DNA from 4 places in the Pantoea sp. SGAir0418 genome. Region 4 is predicted to be linked to each of the others. Evidence: predicted binding sites of a transcription regulator. Region 4 holds the regulator's gene; each other region holds the start of a gene.
The links. Region 4 encodes Fur, which represses iron uptake genes when iron is present. Its sites were predicted from a motif close to ATAATAATGAGAACNACTATCAA; they were not measured.
Positions count from the first base shown of each region.

Region 1: zupT (zinc transporter ZupT) is a predicted target of Fur. The motif match lies at 1,961-1,983, and genes of this name have one in related genera.
Region 2: C1N84_RS16420 (isochorismate synthase) is a predicted target of Fur. The motif match lies at 4,249-4,271, and genes of this name have one in related genera.
Region 3: fhuE (ferric-rhodotorulic acid/ferric-coprogen receptor FhuE) is a predicted target of Fur. The motif match lies at 3,001-3,023, and genes of this name have one in related genera.

Region 1 covers NZ_CP027911.1:534,628-540,629, forward strand. The annotation lists gene ribB (3,4-dihydroxy-2-butanone-4-phosphate synthase) at 1-598, shown strand, start outside; gene C1N84_RS02515 (cell wall hydrolase) at 652-1,035, opposite strand; gene zupT (zinc transporter ZupT) at 1,180-1,947, opposite strand; gene ygiD (4,5-DOPA-extradiol-dioxygenase) at 2,158-2,928, shown strand; gene C1N84_RS02530 (glutathionylspermidine synthase family protein) at 2,964-4,127, opposite strand; gene C1N84_RS02535 (DUF1190 family protein) at 4,136-4,810, opposite strand; gene tolC (outer membrane channel protein TolC) at 4,952-6,002, opposite strand, start outside.
Region 2 covers NZ_CP027911.1:3,505,978-3,511,979, reverse strand. The annotation lists gene dhbA (2,3-dihydro-2,3-dihydroxybenzoate dehydrogenase) at 1-546, opposite strand, end outside; gene C1N84_RS16430 (isochorismatase family protein) at 546-1,397, opposite strand; gene C1N84_RS16425 ((2,3-dihydroxybenzoyl)adenylate synthase) at 1,428-3,029, opposite strand; gene C1N84_RS16420 (isochorismate synthase) at 3,040-4,221, opposite strand; gene fepB (Fe2+-enterobactin ABC transporter substrate-binding protein) at 4,398-5,363, shown strand; gene entS (enterobactin transporter EntS) at 5,358-6,002, opposite strand, start outside.
Region 3 covers NZ_CP027911.1:3,391,606-3,397,607, reverse strand. The annotation lists gene C1N84_RS15920 (ABC transporter permease) at 1-102, shown strand, start outside; gene C1N84_RS15915 (RidA family protein) at 252-668, shown strand; gene C1N84_RS15910 (fumarylacetoacetate hydrolase family protein) at 693-1,577, shown strand; gene C1N84_RS15905 (DODA-type extradiol aromatic ring-opening family dioxygenase) at 1,722-2,720, shown strand; gene fhuE (ferric-rhodotorulic acid/ferric-coprogen receptor FhuE) at 3,213-5,321, shown strand; gene C1N84_RS15895 (AraC family transcriptional regulator) at 5,673-6,002, opposite strand, start outside.
Region 4 covers NZ_CP027911.1:2,824,419-2,830,420, forward strand. The annotation lists gene pgm (phosphoglucomutase (alpha-D-glucose-1,6-bisphosphate-dependent)) at 1-269, opposite strand, end outside; gene seqA (replication initiation negative regulator SeqA) at 295-834, opposite strand; gene ybfF (esterase) at 1,083-1,847, shown strand; gene ybfE (LexA regulated protein) at 2,017-2,292, shown strand; gene fldA (flavodoxin FldA) at 2,430-2,960, shown strand; gene fur (ferric iron uptake transcriptional regulator) at 3,313-3,762, shown strand; gene C1N84_RS13180 (hypothetical protein) at 3,824-4,219, opposite strand; gene glnS (glutamine--tRNA ligase) at 4,456-6,002, opposite strand, start outside.

The DNA.
Region 1 (6,002 bases), 1.8 Mb from region 4:
CGATGCGCTGCGCAACGGGCGCGGCGTGATGGTGCTGGACGATGAAAATCGCGAAAACGAAGGCGATATGATCTTCGCCGCCGAAACCATGACCGTTGAACAGATGGCGCTGAGCATTCGTCACGGCAGCGGCATTGTCTGCCTGTGCATTAACGAAGCGCGCCGCCAGCAGCTGGATCTGCCGATGATGGTAGAGAACAACACCAGCTCTTACGGCACCGGTTTCACCGTGACTATTGAAGCGGCCAGCGGCGTGACGACCGGCGTATCGGCCTCCGACCGTATTACCACCATCCGGGCGGCGATTGCCGATGACGCTAAACCGTCCGATCTGAATCGTCCCGGCCACGTATTCCCGCTGCGCGCGCGCGACGGCGGCGTGCTGGCGCGCGGCGGCCACACCGAAGCGACGCTCGATCTGGTGACGCTGGCGGGCTTCAAACCTGCGGGTGTGCTGTGCGAACTGACCAATGATGACGGCAGCATGGCGCACGCGCCGGAAGTGATTGCGTTTGCGAAGCAGCACGCCATGCCGGTGGTGACCATTGAAGACCTGGTGGCCTGGCGCCGCCAGCATGAAACCCGTCAGGCCAGCTAAGCCGACGTGAAATAAATAAGGCCGGATGTGATGCATCCGGCCTTTTTTTATGATTAACGGCTGGCGTAAAAAACGTGATTGCCTATCACCACGGTACGCTGGAAGGCGTGGCGCCACGCCGGTCTGGCGCTGTGCGCATGAAAGAAGGTCGCGCCCTTTGTCACATCCGCCAGCTTACCCTCGACAATCCGCTGGGCCAGGCGCTGCGCGCGCTGCCAGCTTTTGTCATGCTGCGGCGGATGGCGATGGGGATGTTTGTGCAGAGACGTCCAGGAGAACTGTTTGGGTGCGTACACCACCGGACAGATCTCTTTGACGTCCCAGTTAGCCCGGTTCATGGTGACAGTGCCGACGGCAATCTGTCCCTTTACCGGTTCGCCGCGCGCTTCATGATAGATATTCATCGCCAGGCATAAAATGGCTCCCTGAATTAACATAACACTCCACTGCTTTCTAAGAGTCGCGTGGAGTGTAATGAGCCCGCCGTCGGGTGTTAACAAGACCCGTCTCGACTACGCCTTAACAAGCCTAATCAATTGATAGATAAGGCCTAATTTGTGGCGAATGAGACGAATCTCGCGTCAGCCTACCCCGCTGGTTTGCAGCAACGTCAGGCTCAGGCCCATCACTGTCATGCCGCACAGCACGCCGTAGCTGGGATTGTTATGCGGATCGATTTCGCGCGCCAGCGGCATCAGTTCATCCACGGACAGCGCCACCATAATGCCCGCCACCGCCGCCATAATCGCCGCAATCATCACCGGTGAGACCGCCGGCCCCAGCAGCAGAAAGGCGATGATGCCACCAAGAATCTCCGCCATGCCGGACAGGCAGGCCCAGAACAGCGCTTTGGCTTTCGAGCCGGTGGCGGCGTACATCGGTCCGGCCACCGCCAGCCCTTCCGGAATATTGTGGATCGCGACGGCCAGTGCGATGCCCAGCCCCAGCTCCATATCGCTGCTGGCGGTGACAAAGGTGGCAATGCCTTCGGGAAAGTTATGCAGGCTGATACCGAGCGTCAGCAGGATCGCGGTACGTTTCAGGTTAGTGGGGCGGCGATTGACCGCCATCAGATCCTGCGGATGCTGGTGCGGCAGCAGGCGATCCATGGCGAAATAACCCAGCAAACCGAGCATGAACATGCCGTAGCCGAGCACCGGCGACATGCCTTCCGCATGCAGCGCGGCGGGCAGCATCTCCATCAGGGAAATCAGCAACATGATGCCGGCGGCAAAGCCGAGCGCAAAGGCCAGTACGCGGTTCGACGGCTTTTGACCGAGCACGCCAAAAATCGCGCCGACGAAAGTGGCACCGCCAGCCAGGATGGTTAGCAGCAAAGGTACTGACATGATGGGCTCCTTAATGATAATGATTACCAGTTACAATATAGTTAACCCCATAAAATATCGAGTTATTTAGCGTAAAGTTATGTCGGCAAAATCTTGTTCAAATTTGCTGATAAACATCATCACGCTTATCAGCGTTTTTCCCCTGGCGAAAGCGCGTATCGTGACAGTCATTAACGCGATCCCGACGCCAGAGGATGAATAATGACCCGCATGCCCGCTCTGTTTCTCGGCCACGGCAGCCCGATGAACGTATTAGAAGACAACCGTTATACCCGCGTATGGCAGCAGCTGGGCGAAACCCTGCCGCGTCCGCGCGCTATTCTCGCCATCTCGGCGCACTGGTACACGCGCGGCACGGCGGTGACGGCGATGAGCAATCCGCGCACCATCCATGATTTTGGAGGCTTCCCGCAGGCGCTGTTCGACGTACGCTATCCGGCGCCGGGTTCGCCTGCGCTGGCACAGCGCGTTATCGATCTGCTGGCGCCGGTGGCGGTGCAGGCCGATCAGCAGTGGGGCTTTGATCACGGCTCGTGGGGCGTGCTGGCGAAGATGTATCCACAGGCGGATATTCCGCTGATTCAGCTCAGCATCGATGGCACCCAGCCGGCGGCGTGGCATTTTGCGCTGGGACGTAAACTGGCGGCGCTGCGTGACGAAGGCGTGATGCTGGTGGCCAGCGGCAACGTGGTGCATAACCTGCGCATGATTTGCTGGCAGGGTGCGGAAAGCGCTTATCCGTGGGCGGAGAGCTTCAACCAGTTTGTGCGCGATAATCTGGACTACGAAGGCGAGGCGGCACAGCATCCGTTGGTGAATTATCAGCAGCATGAAGGCGCGCAGCTGGCTAACCCGACGCCGGAGCACTATCTGCCGCTGCTGTATATTCTCGGCGCGCGAGCTGAAGGTGAGGCGGTGAGCATCCCGGTGGAAGGCATGGAGATGGGTTCGATCAGTATGCTGTCGGTGCAGGTTGGCTGACACCTGTGCCGCCCGCAGACCGGGCGGCACGTGCGTTACGCAATAAAGGTGTGCGGATAGAAACGCGACAGATCCTGGGTGATCAGCGCGCGATCTTCACGCAGACCGATACCGGCAGGCTGATCGTCAATCAGCCAGCTGCCAATCAGCGTATAGCTGTCACCAAACTTCGGCAGCGGCCAGAACTGCTGGACGATCATGCCCTCTTCGCCATAGGGGCCGTCGGCGCGCGCGATTTCCTGACCGTTTTCCACGATGGTGATGTTGGCACCTTCGCGGGAAAAAAGCGGTTTCACCACATATTTTTCCATCTGCGGCGCGCTGGCATCATCGGCAAACCAGGCGGGCAGCAGGTTAGGATGGTTGGGGAACATCTCCCACAACAGCGGTAGCAGCGCTTTGTTGGAGAGAATGCTTTTCCACGCCGGCTCCAGCCAGCGCACGCCGGCATCGGCCAGCTTGGTCGAGAACATCTCGCGCAGCATGAATTCCCACGGATAGAGCTTGAACAGGTTACTGATCACCTGATCGTGCTGATCGGTAAACTGACCTTTTTCGCCCAGCCCGATCTCATCAATGTAGAGAAATTCACTCGGCAGACCGGCTTCAGTGGCGCAATCCTGCAGATACTGTACCGTGGCGCGATCCTCTTCCGTATCGCGACAGCAGGCAAAGTGCAGCCAGTTAAAACCGTGCTGCTGGTGCAGCGTGGCGAAGCGCTCAATCAACTGCTCCTGCAGGCTGTTGAATTGATCGCTGCCCTGCGGCAGGTTGCCGGCGTTGAGCTGATCCTCCAGCCAGATCCACTGGAAAAACGCCGCTTCGTACAGCGAGGTTGGCGTATCAGCGTTGTTCTCCAGCAGCTTGATCTCGCCTGTGCCATCCCACGCCAGATCGAGACGTGAATAGAGCGACGGCTGACGCTGCTGCCAGGATTCGCGCACAAAATCCCAGGTGTGTTTCGGAATGCAGAAACGGGTGAGCAGCGCTTCGCTGTTCACCACTTTTTCTACCGCCTGCAGGCACATCTGGTGCAGTTCAGCGGTGGCCGCTTCCAGCTGTTCAATTTGCGCCAGAGTAAACTGGTAATAAGCGTCTTCGCACCAGTAGGGTTCGCCATACATGGTGTGAAACTGAAAGCCGTACTCGGTCGCCTTTTCGCGCCAGTTCGGACGTTCGCTGATAGCAATACGTTGCATGCGCGGGCTTAGCCTCCCAGCGAGCGGCTGCCGGTGCTGGTGGCACTGCTGCGCTGCATGGTGTTCTGTTTGGCTACCGTCTCACCAAAGCCGCCACGGGTGATGGTGGACGTAGTGGCCGGTTTCGGCGCCAGCGCGGTTTTCGGCACGTTTACCGTCCGGCCGGAGGTGGCCGCACCGTAGTTCTTACCGGAAGCATCAACAAACTGGCCGTTTGCCGGGCTGTTAGGGGTTTTTGGCGAGAACAGCGGCTGCTGCGCAAAGCCGGCACCGCCGCCCATCAGACGACCCATCATGTAGCCGGCCATCAGAGGCATCCAGAAGCTGCCGCTCTGCTGCGCTTCAGCGTTGTTCGCCGTGGTACCGACGCCCGCCTGTGCCGGGGTTTGCTGACACTGGTTTTCGCCGAATTCCGCGACGCAATCTTCACGCGTGGCGTATTTTGGCGCGGTGCGCTCAGCCTCTTTCAGCGCGTTGTTGTAAGCGGTGGTGCACTGAGCGCTCTGGCCCGGATTGGCTTTCGCACAATCATCGGCGTTCTGGTACATCGAAACCGTTTCATCGCTCTGTTCGCAGCCTGCCAGCATAAACACGGCGGTGACCGCCAGTGCGACCGGCGTTAAATGGCGTGCCTGCCAGCTTTTACGGAAAGCGGCATGACGAATATTTTTTGTCCGTTTCATTATCTTCATCCTGTGCCCAAAGGTGGGGCTTAGGATAGGTGATGAGTGGTGGAAAATGAAGCGGGAAGCCGGGTGGCAAGGGGATCTTTACGTTGTTATACGTTTGAATGCGAAAGGGGCCGCAAGCGGCCCCTTGAAGGCTTAATTAGCGAAAGGATTGGCACTGTTACGTGCCGCGGCCGGACGGGCCTGAGCGGCGGCGGAAGCGGAGGTCGCTTTCGGACCATTATCCACTCGCGTGGCCTGCTGGCTGTTTTCCGGCGCGACCACTTCTGGCGAGGTCGTCACTTCTTTGCCCAGCGTGCTGTTCAGCTGCTGCAGATCCTGCTCGTTCAGCGTGCCCAGCGCATATTTGATGTTCAGCTGGTTGATCAGGTAGCTGTAACGCGCATTCGACAGCTGCTGTTTAGCGTTAAACAGCGTGGTGGTCGCGTCTAACACGTCAACGATGGTACGCGTACCCACCTGATAACCGGCTTCCGAGGCATCTAATGAGCTCTGCGCCGAGATTACCGACTGTTTGTAAGCGTCGATGCTGCTGATCGAAGCGTTCACGTTATTGAACGAAGAACGGACGGTCTGGATCGCGCTACGATGCGCGCCTTCCAGCTGCTCGCTAGCGGCGACAAAGTTATACTGCGCCTGTTTCACCTGCGAGGTCACTGAACCGCCGCTGTACAGAGGCAGTGAGAAACTCAGGCCAACCTGGTTGGAGCCGGTGATCGAGTCGGTGGTACCGGCGCTCTGATTAGCGCGGCTGCCGCCGTATTTGCTGTTCGACAGACCGGTAGAAGCGGTCAGATCCAGCGTCGGCATGTGGCCGGACTCGGCGGAGCGAATCTGCTCACGCGCCAGATCCTGGCTCAAACGGGCAGACAGCAGGTTGAGGTTACGGCTCTCAGCCTGTTTCAGCAGACTGGACACCGCTTCCGGACGCGCCGTTTTGAAACGATCGATATTCAGTGACGCCAGCGACAGATAATCCATGCCGGTGATCTGACGCAGCGATTCCACCGCGTTATCCAGATCGTTACGCGCTGTTACTTCGTTGGCCAGCACGCTATCGTATTGAGCACGGGCGTTCTGCACATCGGTGATGGCCACCAGACCGACGTTAAAACGCTGAGTGGTCTGATCCAGTTCGCGGTAGATCGACTGTTTCTGCGCTTCAGTGTAAGAAAGCGTATCAATG
Region 2 (6,002 bases), 680 kb from region 4:
ATCGGTTGATCCCGGTGAGACAATATTGCAGCGCACGCCATACGGTGCCATCTCAAGGCCAACCGTCTGGCACAGGCTGCGCAGTGCTGCTTTGGACGCGCCATAGGCTGACATGCCAAGGCGCGGGGCGTGCGCGGCGTTAGAGGCGATGGTGACAATCGCGCCAGCGCGCTGCTGGCGGAAGACCGGCAGCGTCTGCTGGAACAGGTTAAACGCGCCGCCGGCGTTCACGGCGAGGCACGCCTGCCAGTCGGCGAAAGACAGCGCATCGGTGCTGCCGATGCGCAGAATGCCTGCGCCGTTCACCAGGATATCCAGCCGCGGCTGGCTGGCCAGCAGTGACTGACAGCAATCGCGCACCGCAGCACTGTCGGCGACGTCCAGCTGGCAGGTGGCAAACGGATAGTCATCCTGGCCAAAGTGCAAATCAAAACCGGTCACCTGCGCACCGGCCTGATGGAACGCCAGCGCGGTGTGGTAGCCGATGCCTTTACCGGCACCGGTCACCCAGACAATTTTTCCGCTGAAATCAAAACAGGCACTCATTATGCTGGCACCCGTGACAGCAGCGCCCACCAGCCATCAATGCTGGGGTTTTTCGCCAGGCTGATGAAGTCGATATCGCTGTGCACCTGACGCCAGCGCGCCGCCAGCGCCATCACGCGCACCGAATCCAGCCCATAATCGATCAGGTTTTCATCATCTTCCGGCACGTCATCATCTTCCAGCAGCGGCAGAATCAGCGCGCGTAGCGCGTCCTTGCTCTGTGGCAGCGGCATCAGGTCGGCGGTCATCACCACCTTGCCACTGCGGCCTGCGGTGTAGGTCAGCGCCATCATATGCTCGTCGCGCGAGAAGTCGGCCAGCGCATCGGCCACCATGAACGGCTGGATGTTACGCATGAAGGCGTCGGTGGCGGTGGTCAGGCAGCCGATGTGGGCATACACGCCAGTAATGATCAGCTGATCGCGGCCCATTTCCTGCAGGATAGACTCCAGCGGCGAGCGCACGAACGCGCTGTAACGCCATTTAGTCAGCACCTGATCGTCCTGATCCGGTGCCAGCGCGTCGACGATCTTCTGCTGATCCGGATGTTTGTTCAGCCCCGGTCCCCACATATCATTCAGCAGCGCGCGATCCTCATCGCTTTGCTGGTTGGGCTGGGCGGTATAGAACACCGGAATGCCCTGCGCTTTACAGTAAGCGCGCAGGCGGGAAATGTTCTCCACCACCTGATTCACCAGCGGGCTGTCTTCGCCCCAGAAGTTGAGGAAATAGGCCTGCATATCGTGAATCAGCAGCGCCGCGCGCTGCGGCTCCAGCGCCCATTGTACTTTGTTAGCCGGCAGCTCAGTGGCGGCGGGCAGCGCATAAGACGTCAGTTTTGGAATAGCCATTACAATCTCCGGAAAAAATCAGGCTTGCGTCTACTCAGCAAGCTGTTGGCGTAAACGTTTTTTATCCACTTTGCCTACCGGGGTCAGCGGCAGGGCGTCGACGCAGGTAATGCGGTCGGGAAGTTTGAATTCGGCAATGCCCAGCTCGCGCAGATGGCGGCGCAGCGCGACCGGTTTCACCGGCTGGCGCGCCACAATGAAGGCACAGCTCTTTTCACCCATCAGCTCGTCATGCATGGACACCAGCGCGGCGTGGATCACATCCGGATGGCGCAGCAGCAGGTTTTCGATCTCTTCTGCGGCGATCTTCTCGCCACCGCGGTTGATCTGATCCTTTTCGCGTCCCTGTACGGTGATGTAACCCTGAGCGTTGATCTCAATCAGATCGCCTGAGCAGTAAAAACCGTTGGCGTCGAAGCTGGCGGCATTGTGCTCCGGGCTGTTGTAGTAGCCCCGGAAGGTGTAAGGGCCGCGCGTCATCAGGCGACCCACCTGGCCTGGCGGCAGCGGATTGCCGTTCTCGTCGGCCACCCACACTTCGTCATCTTCCGAAATCGGACGCCCCTGGGTAGTCAGAATGGTTTGCTCGTCATCGCCGAAGCGCGTGTAGTTAACCAGCCCTTCCGCCATGCCAAACACCTGCTGCAGCTGGCAGCCGATTTCACGCTGAATGCGTGCGGCCAGCGTTTCTCCCAGTTTGGCTCCGCCCACCTGAATGCGCTGCAGCGAGGCCAGCGCTGTGTTGCTGCCCCACTCCTGAATTGCCTGCAACCACAGGCTGACCGCCGGCGGCACCAGTCCGGTATCGGTCACCTGGTGCTGCTCAATCAGCGGGAAACAGAGCGTGGCGCTGGGATCCGCGGCGAGAATCACCTGGCCACCGGCATAGAACACCCCGAGCGAACCGGGGGAACTCATGGCGAAGTTATGCGGCGCGGGCAGGGCGATCAGATAGCGCGTGTCGGCGTTGATGTGACAAATCTCGTCGCTGGCGCGGATGCTGTAGTAGTAGTCGTTGTGGGTGCGCGGAATCAGCTTCGGCGTGCCGGTGCTGCCGCCGGAGAGCTGGAAAAACGCCACTTCATCGGCGGCCGTCGGTGTCGCGATAAAATCGCCAGCCGCTTCATCCTGCAGCGACGCCAGCGTATTTTCCGCCTGCGCGTCGTTACGCAGGATCACCTGCTGCAGCGTGGGCTGCGCCTCGCACAGCGTGGCGATGAAGTCGTCGCTGGCAAACAGCGCGTGCTGGCGATCGGCGATCAGCAGTTTCGGTGCAATCTGCTGCGCATAGGCCAGCAGTTCAGTGCGCTGATGGCTGAACAGCGCGTACACCGGGACCACGCCCAGCTTAAACAGGGCAAACAGCGTAACGTAAAAATCGGCCACGTTGCCGAGCTGCACCAGCGCCGTGTCACCGCGCTGTAAACCGCGCCGCTGCAGCGCCGCCGCCAGATTATCACTGCGCTGCGCCAGCTGGCGGTAGCTGAGCTGTAAAGGGCCATCGATCACGGCGATAGCGTCGTTTTCGCGATGGCGGTCGATGATGTCGGTCAGCGGCACGTCGATCCAGTAGCCTTTTTCGCGGTAGCGCGCGGCCAGATGTGCCGGCCAGCGGCTGAAGGGAATGCTCATGCTTGTTCCTTTATTGCAGTCCAAAAGCGCGCAACATGGTGTCCAGCTTCACACCCGTTTCACGCCATTCTGATTCCGGTTGCGAGTCGGCGACGATGCCAGCGCCGGCAAACAGCCGCACGCGCGTGCCGTTTACCGTTCCGCAGCGAATGGTCACCACCCATTCGCCGTTGCCTTCGCTGTCGCACCAGCCGACGATGCCGCCAAACAGCTGGCGATCAAAGGGTTCGAGCTGCTGAATCAGCTGCTGCGCGCGGGCGTGCGGGAAGCCGCTCAGGGCAGGGGTTGGGTGCAGCAGCGCAGCCAGCGACAGCGCGTTTTCGCGCTCATCCTGCACTTCGCCATCGATTTGCGTCGCCAGATGCCACAGCGTGGCGGTGGTGATCAGCGACGGCACGGTAGGCACTGACAGCAGGCGGCTACGCGGCTGCAGCGTGCTGCGCATCGCGTCGGTCACCAGCTGATGTTCGTGGCGATCTTTGGCTGACGCCATCAGGGTGTTACCTGCCGCGCGATCGGCGCTGACGTCGTCATGATGGCGGCGTGCCGAGCCGGCCAGCGGGCAGGAGGAGAAATCGCGCCCCTGTTTACGCAGCATCAGTTCCGGGCTGGCGCCCACCAGCGCACCGCCTTCCGCCAGCGGCAGATGGAAATGGTAGCTATTGGGATTTTGCGCGATCACGCGCTGCATCAGCGCGGCGGTATCCACCGGCTGCTCCGTGACGATATCCATCAGGCGCGACAGCACCACTTTGTCCGGATCGCCGCGCTGGATGGTGGCAACGGCGTCGGCCACCATGCGGGTAAATACCGCGTGATCCGGCACTGCCGTCCGCCGCCGCACTGCCGGCAGATCGCTCTGCTGCACCGGCAGCGCCTGTTGCAGGTCGGCGCGATTAAAGCTCTGCCAGGATTCGGGTATGAACAGCGACGCTGGCTGGCTGACGTCAAACGGAATCGCGCCCACCAGCAGCGGATTGGCAATCCCCTGCTTTTTCGCCGCGGCAAAGTGCTGGCGCAGCTGCTGTTGAAAGTCGCCCTGCAGCAGCGCGGCATCGCCCACCGGCGTGTTGATCGTGGTATAGCAGCCCTGGGTGGCCAGGCTGCGCCATGGCGAGGTGAAAAGGAAACCGCGGCACAGCGCGGAAAAATCCTTCAGCCAGGCATTTTCAAACGTGGAGCTTTCCACCATAATTTTCACCTATAAATGATAAGATTATTAAGAATGATTATCATTTTTATTATGGCTCTGTAACCTACGTCGAAAGGGGCAAAGAGTCAATCCATTCGCGGGATTTACCGTGCTGTCAGACGTAAGCGGCGGCTGACGCCGGGCCAGGCATTAAGCTAAAAGGTGGATCAAAACTTATGAATAAATGCGGTTTATGGGGCATGGCTGTCCTGTTGTTCATTTTCCAGTCACTGTCATGGACAGCGCGGGCCGACCAGGGATGGCCGCGCAGCGTACAGGGCGCGACCAGAACGGTAACGCTTAACCAGGCACCGCAGCGCATTGTCTCCACCAGCGTCACGCTGACCGGCTCGCTGCTGGCGATTGACGCGCCGGTCATCGCCTCAGGCGCGACCGCACCGAAAAGCCGCCTGGCCGACGATCAGGGCTTCTTCCGTCAGTGGGGCGAGGTGGCAAAACAGCGCCACGTTAAGCGGCTGTACATTGGTGAGCCGAGCGCCGAGGCGATTGCGGCGCAAGCCCCGGATCTGATCATCGTCAGCGCCACCGGTAATGACTCCGCCCTGAAGCTGGTCAGTCAGCTGTCCGCCATTGCCCCCACGCTGGTGGTCAACTACGACGATAAGAGCTGGCAGGATGTGGTTACGCTGCTGGGGCAGGCCACCGGCCATGAAGCACAGGCGGCGCAGCGCGTAAAAGAGTTCGACGATCGCGAAGCGGCGCTGAAGCAGGCCATTACGCTGCCGCCGCAGCCGGTCTCCGCGATGGTATGGAACGGTGATGGCCGGGCAGTGAATCTGTGGACCGCCGCATCGGCGCAGGGCAAACTGCTGCAGCAGCTCGGTTTTACCCTGGCGCAGCCGCCGGCCGGCACGCAACAGGGGCACAGCATGGGCCAGCGCAAAGACATTATTCAGCTCTCGGGCGAGAATCTCGCCGCCAGCCTGACCGGTCACAGCTTCCTGCTGTTTGCCGGCGATGACAAAACCGCGCAGTCAGTGCTGAGCAACCCGTTCCTGGCACAAAACGCGGCGGTGCGCGATAAGCAGGTCTATGCGCTGGGCATCGACACCTTCCGCCTGGATTACTACAGCGCCAGCAATCTGCTGACGCGTCTGCATCAGCTGTTCGTCAAATCATGATGTTTGCTGCGCCAGCACGGGCGCGGGCGCCTGATAGCGCCGCAATCCTTTCATCACCAGCCACATCATGACGCCAAGCAGTGTCGCGGCACAGCCAAACGCCGCGGCAGCCTGCGCCGGTAACAGCCACGAACCGAGGGCACCAATCAGCGCGGCGCCGAGGGCATCGCCGCACACGTTCTGCGCCGTCCACAGGCTGTTGATGCGGCCCAGCAGATGATCCGGCGTCAGCAGCTGAATCATCGCGTATTGCACCAGGCTGTTGATGGCACTGAAATAGCCGAAGCCCGCCAGACACAGCAGCGCCAGCCACAGCGTCGGCATCAGGCTGAACAGGCCCAGGGCGACGAAACCGGCCACGGCACTGCCCAGCACCAGCCGCCCAGGGCGCGCCGCCTGTTTCAGCCTGCCGCTGGTAAATGCACCCACGGCGGCACCGAGCGGCACGGCGGCGTACAGCATACCGAGCTGGTCGGCGCTGACTGACCAGTGCGGTGCCAGCGCCGGGTACAGCACGCGGATGGCGCTGGCCAGCGTTACCAGCGCACCGGTCAGCGCCACCATGCCGACCAGCGGGCTGGCGAACAGGAATTGCACGCCGGTTGCCAGCGCCCGCAACGGATGCTCGCGCGGCTGCGG
Region 3 (6,002 bases), 570 kb from region 4:
ATGATTGGTGTATCGGCCTATTACCAGACACTTGCGGTAGGAATAGTCATCATTCTGGCTGTAGTCCTTGACCGCTTACGTCGCCGGGGCACAGAAAATTAATTAGTGTTTTGATGGTAATTTTCATTAAATACCGGCTCTGAATCTTTGTAGCAAAGTGTGCAATTGAATCTTACAGGATATTACCCTGAGGGAGTTCTGTTGCCCATTTTTGAGTTGTTAATTAAACCCTAGAAATGAAGGATTATATTGTGACTGATAAAGTTGAATATCTTAACCCTGAAAACATCAGCCCCGCACAGGGATTATATTCCAGTCTGACGAAAGTCCGTGCAGGCGATCTCTATTTTATTTCCGGACAGCTGTCCGTTGGCTTGGACGGAAGCGTGGTTGGAAAAGGCGATTTTGACGCGCAATTTGATCAGGTCTTCAAAAACCTGAGTGATGTACTTAAAGCAGTAGGATGTGATTTTAATGATATCGCTAAATTTACAACGTATTTGGTTGCTTCTCAGCATATTGAAAAGTTTATGTTGAAACGAAAAGAACTCTTTCCTAAAGTCTTTGCAACCTCTGATTATGCACCAAATACTTTATTGGTAGTGGACCGCTTGGTAAAAGAAGATTTTCTGCTTGAAGTCGAAGCGATAGCGCGTGCTCGTGATTAAAATGTTTTTATTAAAAGGTGATGTATGAAACTGTTGACTTATATTCTGTCAGGTGAAAAAAAGATTGGCCTTATCAATAAAAGCGGAAAAATTGTAGACATATCAGGCATTGTCAAAACCAATGATATGAATGTGCTCATCGAGCGATATTCAGAGCTGAAGGTAGAACTTGAGCTTTGTAGTGAAAGAAATCATTCGGCAGACATTAACCTGAGCGATGTTACGTTGCTTGCGCCCATTCCCGAAACCCGCCGTAATATTTTCTGTGTCGGGAAAAATTATTATGCCCATGCAGAAGAGTTTGGTAACAGCGGTTACGACTCAAGCGCTGCAGCTGGAAATGTGCCATCGCATCCGATTATCTTTACCAAACCGTCTACCTCGATCAGCGGACCCGGTGACAGTATTGATAGTACTCTGGATCCTTACAACACTATTGATTACGAAGCGGAACTGGCAGTAGTCCTGGGTAAGAAAGGGCGTGTGAAAGAGTCAGATGATCCAATGTCATATGTCTTTGGCTATACGCTGGTGAATGATTTAACTTCACGTCACTTGCAAAAACAGCACAGCCAATGGATTCTTGGCAAAGGTATTGATGGCTTCTGTCCAATGGGCCCTGTGATTATAACAGCGGATGAATTCGGGCATCCTTCTGAGCAAAAGATTGTTTGCACAGTTAACGGTGAAAAACGCCAGGAAGCTTCTATTTCCGACTTAATTTTCAACATTCCTGAGTTGATTAAAACAATTGGGCAAAACATTACTTTATTACCTGGTGATGTCATTGCCACTGGAACACCTGCCGGTGTTGGCTTGGGTTTCAATCCGCCTAAATATTTATCGAAGGGTGATGAAGTCACTGTGTCGATGAGGGAAATTGGTGAGCTGACTAATACGATAGTCTAGTTGGTAATAATTTCTGATTAGATTAAGTCTCTTAGGGTTGTTTTTCTTAATTTAATAATGAGCCTTTTCCGCTTAATGTGGAAAAGGGCTCTTTCCGACGTTCATTTCCGATAGCGGAAAACACTAAATTATTGAGGTAACAAAATGGCTAAGATTGTTAGTGCTATCAGCATGTCCCATGTACCAGGTGCTCTAGGCTGGGCAGATGCTCCATCTGTTGAACAACGCCAAAGACTCGCAGATATTCATGGCCGCTTAAAAAAATGCATCGATGATACTAAACCTAATCTCATCATCGCCTTTCTTGATGACCATTTCGAAAACAACTTCCGTAATTTAATGCCAACGTTGGCTGTGCCAATTAGTGATGCCAACATTGGTCCAGCCGAATATATGATGGAAGCTTTAAAGTTTGATAAGCAGCATAGTATTGCCAGTAACGCAGAAATAGCAACGACACTGCTCGAAAAGCTTATCCATGGCGGTTTTGAAGCAACACGGATGGGTGCCATTGAGTATGGTAACAATCTCATGATGCCACTTCATTTTATTAATCCTGAGTTCAATATTCCCGTCGTACCAGTCTATATCAATGTGTTCTCACCTCCGCTGATGCCTTATTCACGTGCTTATGACCTGGGCCTTAAAGTCCGTGAGATAGTTGACTCGCTGCCAGATGACTACCATGTTCATTTCCTGGCAACAGGTGGATTGTCGCACTGGCCGCCAGTTTGGACTGAAGGCGCACCGGAAGATGACGAACTGCTGCAACGCATGAAAGTCTATCAAACCATCGGTAAAGAAGCCCTGGTCAACGATCCTTCTCTTTATACTGATTTTGCGCAGTATGAAATCGATATGATGAGCAAAATGGAATGGCCACTCGGCAAAAGTCACCCACTTGTCAATGAAGAGTGGGACCGGGAAATGCTTGAGCGTTTTGAAGCTGGTGATGTTGAATACATGCGTGCTTTGACCTACGCAGAGGTGGAAGAACGCGGTGGTCATGGAGGACACGAAGCACTCAATTGGGTTGCACTAATGGGAGCAATGAAAGGCGCGCGACCAGATTATGTGGCGTATGAATCCGTGCCTGAATGGATCACCGGAATGAGCTACCTATCTTATCCGGGACAGAGTTAATTGAATGGGTGCAGCGCGTTATTTCTACTATGACGCTCTGCACCATACGTCTGAAATCATTAATCACTAATGAGGAAGATGAAGTACCAAATTAAGCTGTACGATGAATGCACGTGCGACGTCCTTCACTTCAATTACCTATTTGTCGGGTACAAGTGTGCCCCAAAAAACAACACCTCTTGCATGAACCTTCAGTCATTTCTCAGCTTCAGGCTGCTGATTTGTCGCGTTATCGATATAGTTTGTCGATAACGCGACATCAGGAATCGCTTCCAATCAATAGATTATGGGAATGATTATCATTTGTTTTTAAGCAAAAAGTGTGCTCCAGAGCGCACCTGAAATTTAATTGAGAATGAATAAATATTTATATTGCAGCCATGCAAAAACTAAATATTAATTAAATTATATGTAGGTGATGCTTTAGTTAAATATCACATTTAAGAATGTGCAAAATATTTATGCTTGCTATAAATCAAAAGGAATTTAGCGTTGAGAAGAATAATAGCTATAAATTGTAATTTAATCAAAGCCTCGTGTGTATTAAGCCTGATTTCATTTGGCTCCTATACTTATGCGGAAAATAGTAACGATACTTTAACTGTTACTGGAGAATCTTCGGGAAACTACACGGTTGACAAGTCTACGGCCGCAACAAAACTGGATTTATCCATTAAAGAAACGCCACAATCAGTTTCAATTATAACACCTGCACGTATACAAGATCAGAACATGCAATCAATTGGTGATGCCCTTAAAAATACGACAGGAATATCTGAAAGCAGTTATGATTCTGAACGTTATACTTACTGGTCGCGTGGATATCGTATTGATAATCTTTCCTATGATGGATTGCCTACTACAACAGGCTCAATAAGTTCATATCTCGATACAAATATGGACCTATCCATTTATGATCGTGTGGAAGTTGTCAGAGGAGCAAATGGCTTGCTTACAGGCACGGGAAACCCTTCCGCAACTGTGAATATGGTAAGAAAACATGCTGTAAGCAGAGAGTTTACTGGCTCAGTAAGTGCAGGTGTCGGATCATGGAATCAATATCGCACTACCTTAGATGTCAGCACTCCATTATCTGAAGATGGCGATATTCGGGGGCGTTTCATCACAACCCTCCAGGATGCAGACTCACAATTAGATAGATACAGTAAAAAAAATCAGCTTTTTTACGGTGTGATCGATGCCAATTTGGGTACGAATACTGTACTGAGTATCGGATATGATTATCAGAAATCTAAGCCAAGTGCCTCGACATGGGGAGGATGGTCCTACCTTGATTCTGCCGGGAATCGTATAAGTTGGCCTCGATCATTTAACACCGCCCCTAACTGGACGCATTGGACAGCTACCAATAATCGCGTTTTTATTACTCTTGATCACTTTTTAGATAATGGATGGGAATTCAAGGTAAACAGCTCTTACTCAGAAACTAAAGCGGATGAGAAACTCGCGTCGTTTAGTGATTCGCCCGATGCTTCAACAGGAAACGTAACTTATACTTCAGCCAAATATCTCTCTTCTCGTAGAGTTTATTCTGCTGATGCATATGCTAAGGGCCCGTTTGAGCTTTTTGGCAGAGAGCACGAATTAGTTATTGGGACTAGCGCTAGTCGTCAAAGAAATCACTCATACGGAACCGATAGAAAAAAATTCACTGTTGAAAATATCTATTCATTTATTGGTGATGTCGCTGAGCCTGATTGGGGACCCTACAACGATGAGGGTACTGAGAGTATTTATCAGCGCAGCCTGTATGCAACAAGCAGATTAAACCTTACGGATCAGGCCAAGCTTATTTTAGGTGGACGTTTCACTGACTGGAGAACAACGGGCTCTGATAGTACTACGCAAAGTAAGGTAACACCTTACGCGGGCATCGTTTATGATATCAACGATTATTATTCGCTATATACCAGCTATTCTGGAATTTTTAGCCCTCAGACATATCGTAATCAAGATGGCTCATATTTGAAGCCGTTGGATGGCAAAAACTATGAAGCAGGAGTTAAAGCGTCAACGCTGGACGATAAATTCACTTCATCATTCACCATATTCCGCACTGAACAATCTAACATTGCCGTTGCTGATGGTTCGAATTATGTGAATAACTCTTCTGATCAGGCTTATGTTGCATCTAATAAAGCCATTAGCAAAGGATTCGAAATTGAGACTAACGGTACCCTGATGCCAGGATGGGATGTTAGTTTAGGTTTTACACGTTACGTCATGGACACCGCCGACAACAGCAGCATCAATACGCAGTTACCTCGCACAACGGTTAAAGCTTTTACCTCGTTTAAACCGGTTATCTTTAACAACCGACTTAGCGTAGGTGGTGGTCTGAGATGGCAGAACAGAACTTATACTGACATCAGCTACAACGATGAAGATGTCCGCATTAACCAGGGGTCATACTCATTAGTAGATTTATACGCTCGTTACGACATTAGCGATGCACTAACTGCGCAAGTTAATATTGCCAATTTGTTTGATAAACAATATTACAGCGTCCTGGGTTTTTATGATCAGGGAGCGTATGGTACAGGAAGGTCGATCTTTGCATCTCTGACTTATAAGTTTTAAATATATAATAAATATCACCCACAAGCATTTTTGCGGGTGATATTGAATTTTTTTGTGTTAATTAAAGACAGAAGGTAAATTTGTTAATGGTATTATACCTTCATCGGCAGCATCAGTCAGCATAGTTACTTTTCGTCGAGCCAACGAAAATACATGAATGCAGTCACCCAATGGCTTATAGTATTTAGTGTAAGGTTTATTGGCTCATTCTCATTAGACGCTCTTCTCATCTATTTTGGTTAGCAGACGATGCTCATAGGCTCATTCATCCGAGTGTCATTTTTGCTATTAACGCTCGTAAAATCGCGTGATGGTATGAGGGTGTTTTATAACAGACGAGGATAAAATCGTTCATTGAAAGTATTTACCTGGCGACTTTCCTGTGAATTTCTTAAACATAGTGATAAATGCATTAACCGAATCATAACCTAATTGGCCAGCTACATTTTGGACCGACTCTCCTGAGGCAAGTTGTCTCAATGCAATTACCAGATGAAGTTGCTGGCGCCATTTACCAAATGTCAGGCCTGTTTCCTTTACTATTAACCTTGCAAGTGTTCTGTGGCTCATTGCAAGCGTGCTACTCCAAGCAGAAAGCGTGCGACGGTCATCGGGATTATCCGCGAGGGTTTTTAACATTTTATACAGCCTTGGATCATCAGAAATGGGCAGGCAAAAATT
Region 4 (6,002 bases):
AGCGCATGGGTGTCTTTACCTACGTAGCACGGGCCGGTGATGCCGTTCTTTTTACGCTCTTCAGCGATCGCCTGCGCAATCGCCAGAATGTGTACTTCGTTGAAGCTATGACGTCCCGCGCTGCCGCGGTGGCCGGAGGTGCCAAATTTCACCGCATGGTCCGGGTTCGCCGCATCCGGCTTCAGGACGTAGTACTGCGAGGTTAATTGTGCAACGTTAATCAAATCGCTCTGCTGGGCAGGTTGCCCGGCACGGGGGTGATTGGCCATTGGCGCTTCTCCCTGACGCTTCGGTTTAAATGGTGCCGCAAACTTTCTCTGCCAGTTCCTGCGGGAACTGCATGGCGAGCATGATGTGTTCCACCATGCTGCATTTACGACCTGTATTGGTATTGGTGATCACCCAGTACGGCGTGCCGGGCACGTGCTTCGGCTTAGTATGGGTGCCATTTTGCAACAGCGTGTGCTCATCACCCGCGAAGTAAACGCGGGTGCGGCCCTGCAGTGAAGCAGTGGCATCAGCAAAGGCTGCCGGATCAAGACGATAAAGCGTTGACAGGATCAGCATGAAGCGATTAACCGCTTTCTTCTGCTCCGCATACTCGTCAGACAGCAGCAGCTCACGCACGGCGCGCACGCGATCCTGAGGCCGCGCTTCGCTGCGTGCAGCCGGTGATTCTTTTACCGCCGCATTCGCCGCTGGCGCAGCGGATGCGCTCTGGCCGGCAGTGAATTTCAGCATACGGCGCAAAATGTCCGAGGCGCTTTCACCAATGTGCTGCGTGTGGCTGGCAATATAACGGTAGAGTTCTTCGTCAACTTCAATCGTTTTCATCTTTTTCCGTGCGATTCTGGCAAATGGCAGAACCACGCTACTTTGCAAAGGCCTTAACAAAATCCGGTCGTGCAAAATGTGAGCGGGCTCTAACATAAGGATTATAAAGTTAAATCCGCGACAGCCGGTAGCGCTGGCATCGTTTACGGGCAAAAGTCGGAATATGCCCTAATGCCTGACCGCCTGGCGCCGGGACAGGTGAATCCATGATACCCTAAGCCCAGGTCTCAACCGAAAGAACTTTAGCCATGATTTTGAACGCCCGTCTGCAAACTGAACAATCTGCCCCTGATGCCCAGCCCATTCTGTTAATTCATGGCCTGTTTGGTAGCCTGGATAACCTCGGCGTACTGGCGCGCGGCGTGCGCGATGCACGGCCCACGCTGCAGGTGGATGTCCGTAACCACGGCCTGTCACCGCGCAGCGAAGAGATGCACTACGCTGCGCTGGCGCAGGATATAGTCGACACGCTGGATGCGCACCACATCGAACGGGTCGATGTTATCGGCCACTCAATGGGCGGCAAAATTGCCATGGCGCTGAGCGCCGTTGCGCCCGAACGGATTGGCAAAATGGTGCTGATCGATATCGCGCCGGTGGATTACCAGACGCGACGCCATGATGAGATCTTCGCGGCGATCCGCGCGGTCAGTGCAGCTGGCGTCACGCGCCGCAGCGCTGCGGCCGACGTGATGCGTGAGCACGTGCGCGAAGAAGGCGTGATTCAGTTCATTCTGAAATCTTTCCATGAAGGCGAATGGCGCTTCAACGTGCCGGTGTTATGGGACAATTATCCGGTGCTCTCCGGCTGGCAGGAGGTGCCCGCGTGGCCTCATCCGGCGCTGTTTATTCGCGGCGGTGATTCACCCTATCTGGACAATCAGCACCGTGATGCGCTGCTGCGCCAGTTCCCGCAGGCGCAGGCGCACATTATCAGCGGTGCTGGCCACTGGGTGCATGCCGAAAAACCCGATGCCGTGCTGCGCGCGGTGCGCCGCTTTTTTAACCTGTAAAAGCAAAAGCTTGCTACGGGCGGTTTAGGGTTGGCGTCGCGCCGGGCGCTGGAGTATGATGTCGCGCTAAAAATTTGCCGCGGATGCTTTTTTCGCCGCGGTCGGGCCGATAAATGTTTAAATCGCGCAGCGCCTTTCCGCCGTTCGCGCCCACGCAGTTTCACAAACCATGGCAAAAGAACAGACAGATCGTACCACGCTCGATCTCTTCGCAGACGAGCGGCGTCCCGGTCGCCCTAAAACCAGTCCGCTGTCGCGTGATGAGCAGCTGCGCATTAATAAGCGCAACCAGCTGAAGCGCGACCGGGTGCGCGGCCTGCGCCGCGTTGAGCTGAAAATGTCCAGCGAAGCGGTCGACGCGCTTAATACGCTGGCCGAGCAGCAGAACATCAGCCGCAGTGAACTGATTGAACAAATGCTGCTGGCGCAGCTCAAACTGGCGTAACGTGCGCAGACCGCACGCTGGAACACAAACTCAGCGCTTTACACATTCCGCGCTTTTCGCCGGTCTGCTATCATTCGCATAACTGTGTCGTCTTCTGACTTACTTTCACAATCAGGATTTAAGAGGTTACTCACTCCATGGCAATCGTAGGCATTTTCTTCGGCAGCGATACCGGCAACACTGAAAACATTGCAAAAATGATCCAGAAACAACTGGGTAAAGATGTCGCCGAAGTGCATGACATTGCTAAGAGCACCAAAGAAGATCTCGAAGCATTCGATATTCTGCTGCTGGGTATTCCGACCTGGTACTACGGTGAAGCCCAGTGCGACTGGGATGACTTCTTCCCGACGCTGGAAGAGATTGATTTTAACGGTAAGCTGGTGGCGCTGTTTGGCTGCGGCGATCAGGAAGATTACGCCGAGTACTTCTGTGACGCGATGGGCACCATTCGCGACATCATTGAGCCAAACGGCGCAGTGATTGTGGGCCACTGGCCAACCGAAGGTTACCACTTCGAAGCCTCTAAAGGTCTGGCAGACGACAAACACTTTCTCGGCCTCGCCATCGATGAAGATCGTCAGCCTGAACTGACTAACGAGCGCGTCGACAAATGGGTTAAGCAGATCTTTGACGAGCTGCAGCTGCAGGCGATCATCGAAGCCTGATGCTTTCCTGTCCGATGTGGGCGCTGGCTCACATCGGGCAATGGAATTACCTATAAAAATAATAGCTACGGTTTTTTAACTTTTTCCCTCAATTCTGTAGAATACCCGCAACGGTCATCTGCTTATTCCTCGGGCATCAGACTGAGACTGCGCGAAAAGGAACATCGATCTGCACGATCCCGCTGAGGTTCACGACATTTCTCCTTACAGCATCCGGGGAATTGTCCGCCGCAGCCGGTTTTCATTTCGCAGGCTGAGCTCTATAATGAGACGCAAATGAGAATGCGCGTTGACCACACATTCAAGGCCTTTGCGCCGTAAGTGACTAGCAAAGTAACAGGACAATATCCGCATGACTGACAACAACTCCGCATTGAAAAAGGCTGGCCTGAAAGTCACGCTGCCCAGACTGAAGATTCTGGAAGTGCTTCAGGGACCCGGACCCGAGTCCCATCATGTCAGTGCGGAAGATTTGTACAAACGCCTGATCGACATGGGCGAAGAGATTGGTCTGGCGACGGTATACCGTGTTCTGAACCAGTTTGACGACGCCGGCATCGTGACGCGTCATAACTTCGAAGGCGGGAAATCCGTGTTCGAACTGACCCAGCAGCATCACCATGATCACCTGATTTGCCTCGACTGCGGCAAAGTGATCGAGTTTAGCGATGAATCTATCGAAACGCGTCAGCGTGAGATTGCAACACGCCACGGTATCAAACTCAGCAACCACAGCCTGTATCTGTACGGCCACTGTGCGCTGGGAGACTGCCGCGAAGACGAGACGCTCCACGATCAGTAATTGAATATGCTATGCAGTATAAAAAAACCGGTGCCAGGCACCGGTTTTTTTATGGCTGCGTTCAGGCGACCAGCGTTTCCTGCAAATAGCGCCAGCGCGGAACAGGCGTGCTGCAGTCCAGCACCGCCAGCGAAATGCGGGTCTGGTTATTGCCGTTAAGCATTTGCAGTTCGTGATACTGAATGGTCACTTCCTGCTGCTGCTGGGAAATGATGGCATGCTCACTGGTGGCGATTCGCATCCCTTCCCGCTGCCCGTGCAGTTTGCGAAACAGGGTTTCAGTGTCATTGAGATCGAGCTGTTTGCCTTGCGGCGTCACCATTTTGAAGTCGGGATGAAAGTGCGACAGCAGCAGGTCCATACTGTCATCGCTGCCTTCGGCCTGATTAAAAATACGTTCGATAAGCTGATGTAAAACCACCACGCTATGTTTGGCTTCCAGAGCGAGACTTGTCATTTTTCTTCCTTCGCTAACCCGCACAGCAACATTTAAGAGCGCATAGCCTACCTGAAAATAATGATTTCACACGGGTAAATTAGTTAATTTTATTAAAGTCAGATTAGTCGTAATCGCGCGCGATTACTGTTTTTTGTCTGGTTCAGCATAATCGATTCCCGTTTGCAGATAACGGGCAATAAAAAAGGGCGATTGCTCGCCCTTTGCTGATCATATCGTGCTATCAAGCAGTAAAATTATTCGCCGATTTTTGCCCAGGTATCACGCAGACCCACGGTGCGGTTGAACACCAGTTTCGACGGCTGCGAGTACACGCTGTCAGCGCAGAAGTAACCTTCGCGCTCAAACTGATACGGTGCCAGCGCACTGGCGGCACGCAGACCCGGCTCAACGAAGCCCTGTTTGATCTCCAGCGAGTTCGGGTTGATGGTGGTGAGGAAATCCTCGGCCGCGCCCGGGTTTGGCACGCTGAACAGACGATCGTACAGACGGAATTCGGCAGGCAGCGCGTGAATCGCCGACACCCAATGGATAACGCCTTTCACCTTGCGGCCATCGGCCGGATCTTTGCTCAGGGTGTCGACATCGCAGGTAGCGTAGATGCAGGTAATGTTGCCGGCTTCATCTTTCGCCACGCGCTCGGCACGAATGACATAAGCGTTGCGCAGACGAACTTCTTTACCCAGCACCAGACGTTTGTACTGCTTGTTGGCCTCTTCACGGAAGTCGGCGCGATCGATCCACACCTCACGGCTGAACGGCACCTCACGCGTGCCCATCTCCGGCTTGTTCGGATGGTTCGGCATGCTGATGATTTCTTCATGCCCGGCCGGCAGGTTCTCGATCACCACTTTCAGCGGATCCAGCACCGCCATGGCGCGCGGCGCGTTCTCGTTGAGGTCGTCACGAATGCACGACTCCAGCGACGCCATCTCAACAATGTTGTCCTGCTTGGTCACACCGATACGGCGACAGAATTCGCGGATTGACGCCGCGCTATAGCCACGACGGCGCAGACCGGATACGGTCAGCATGCGCGGATCGTCCCAGCCTTCAACAATCTTCTCGCTCACCAGCTGTGTCAGCTTACGCTTCGACATCACCGCATATTCCAGATTCAGGCGCGAAAACTCGTACTGACGCGGATGCACCGGAATAGTGATGTGATCCAGCACCCAGTCGTAGAGACGACGGTTGTCCTGGAACTCCAGCGTACACAGGGAATGGGTGATGCCTTCCAGCGCATCGGAGATGCAGTGGGTAAAGTCGTACATCGGATAGATGCACCACTTGTTGCCAGTCTGGTGGTGTTCGGCAAATTTAATGCGGTACAGCACCGGATCGCGCATCACAATAAAGCTGGATGCCATGTCGATTTTGGCACGCAGGCAGGCTTTGCCCTCTTCGAAGCCGCCATCACGCATCTTCTGGAACAGCGCCAGGTTCTCTTCCACGCTGCGATCGCGATACGGGCTGTTTTTGCCCGGCGCGGTTAGCGTGCCGCGGTATTCACGGATCTGCTCTGGCGACAGCTCGTCAACGTAGGCCAGGCCTTTGTTGACCAGCTCAACCGCGTAGTTGAACAGTTGGTCAAAGTAGTCAGAGGAGTAACGAATGTTGCCGCTCCACTCAAAGCCCAGCCATTGCACATCATTCTTGATCGATTCAACGAACTCCATATCCTCTTTGACCGGATTGGTGTCGTCGAAACGCAGGTTGCACTGCCCCTGATAATCTTGTGCGATACCAAAGTTCAGGCAGATCGATTTTGCATGGCCAATAT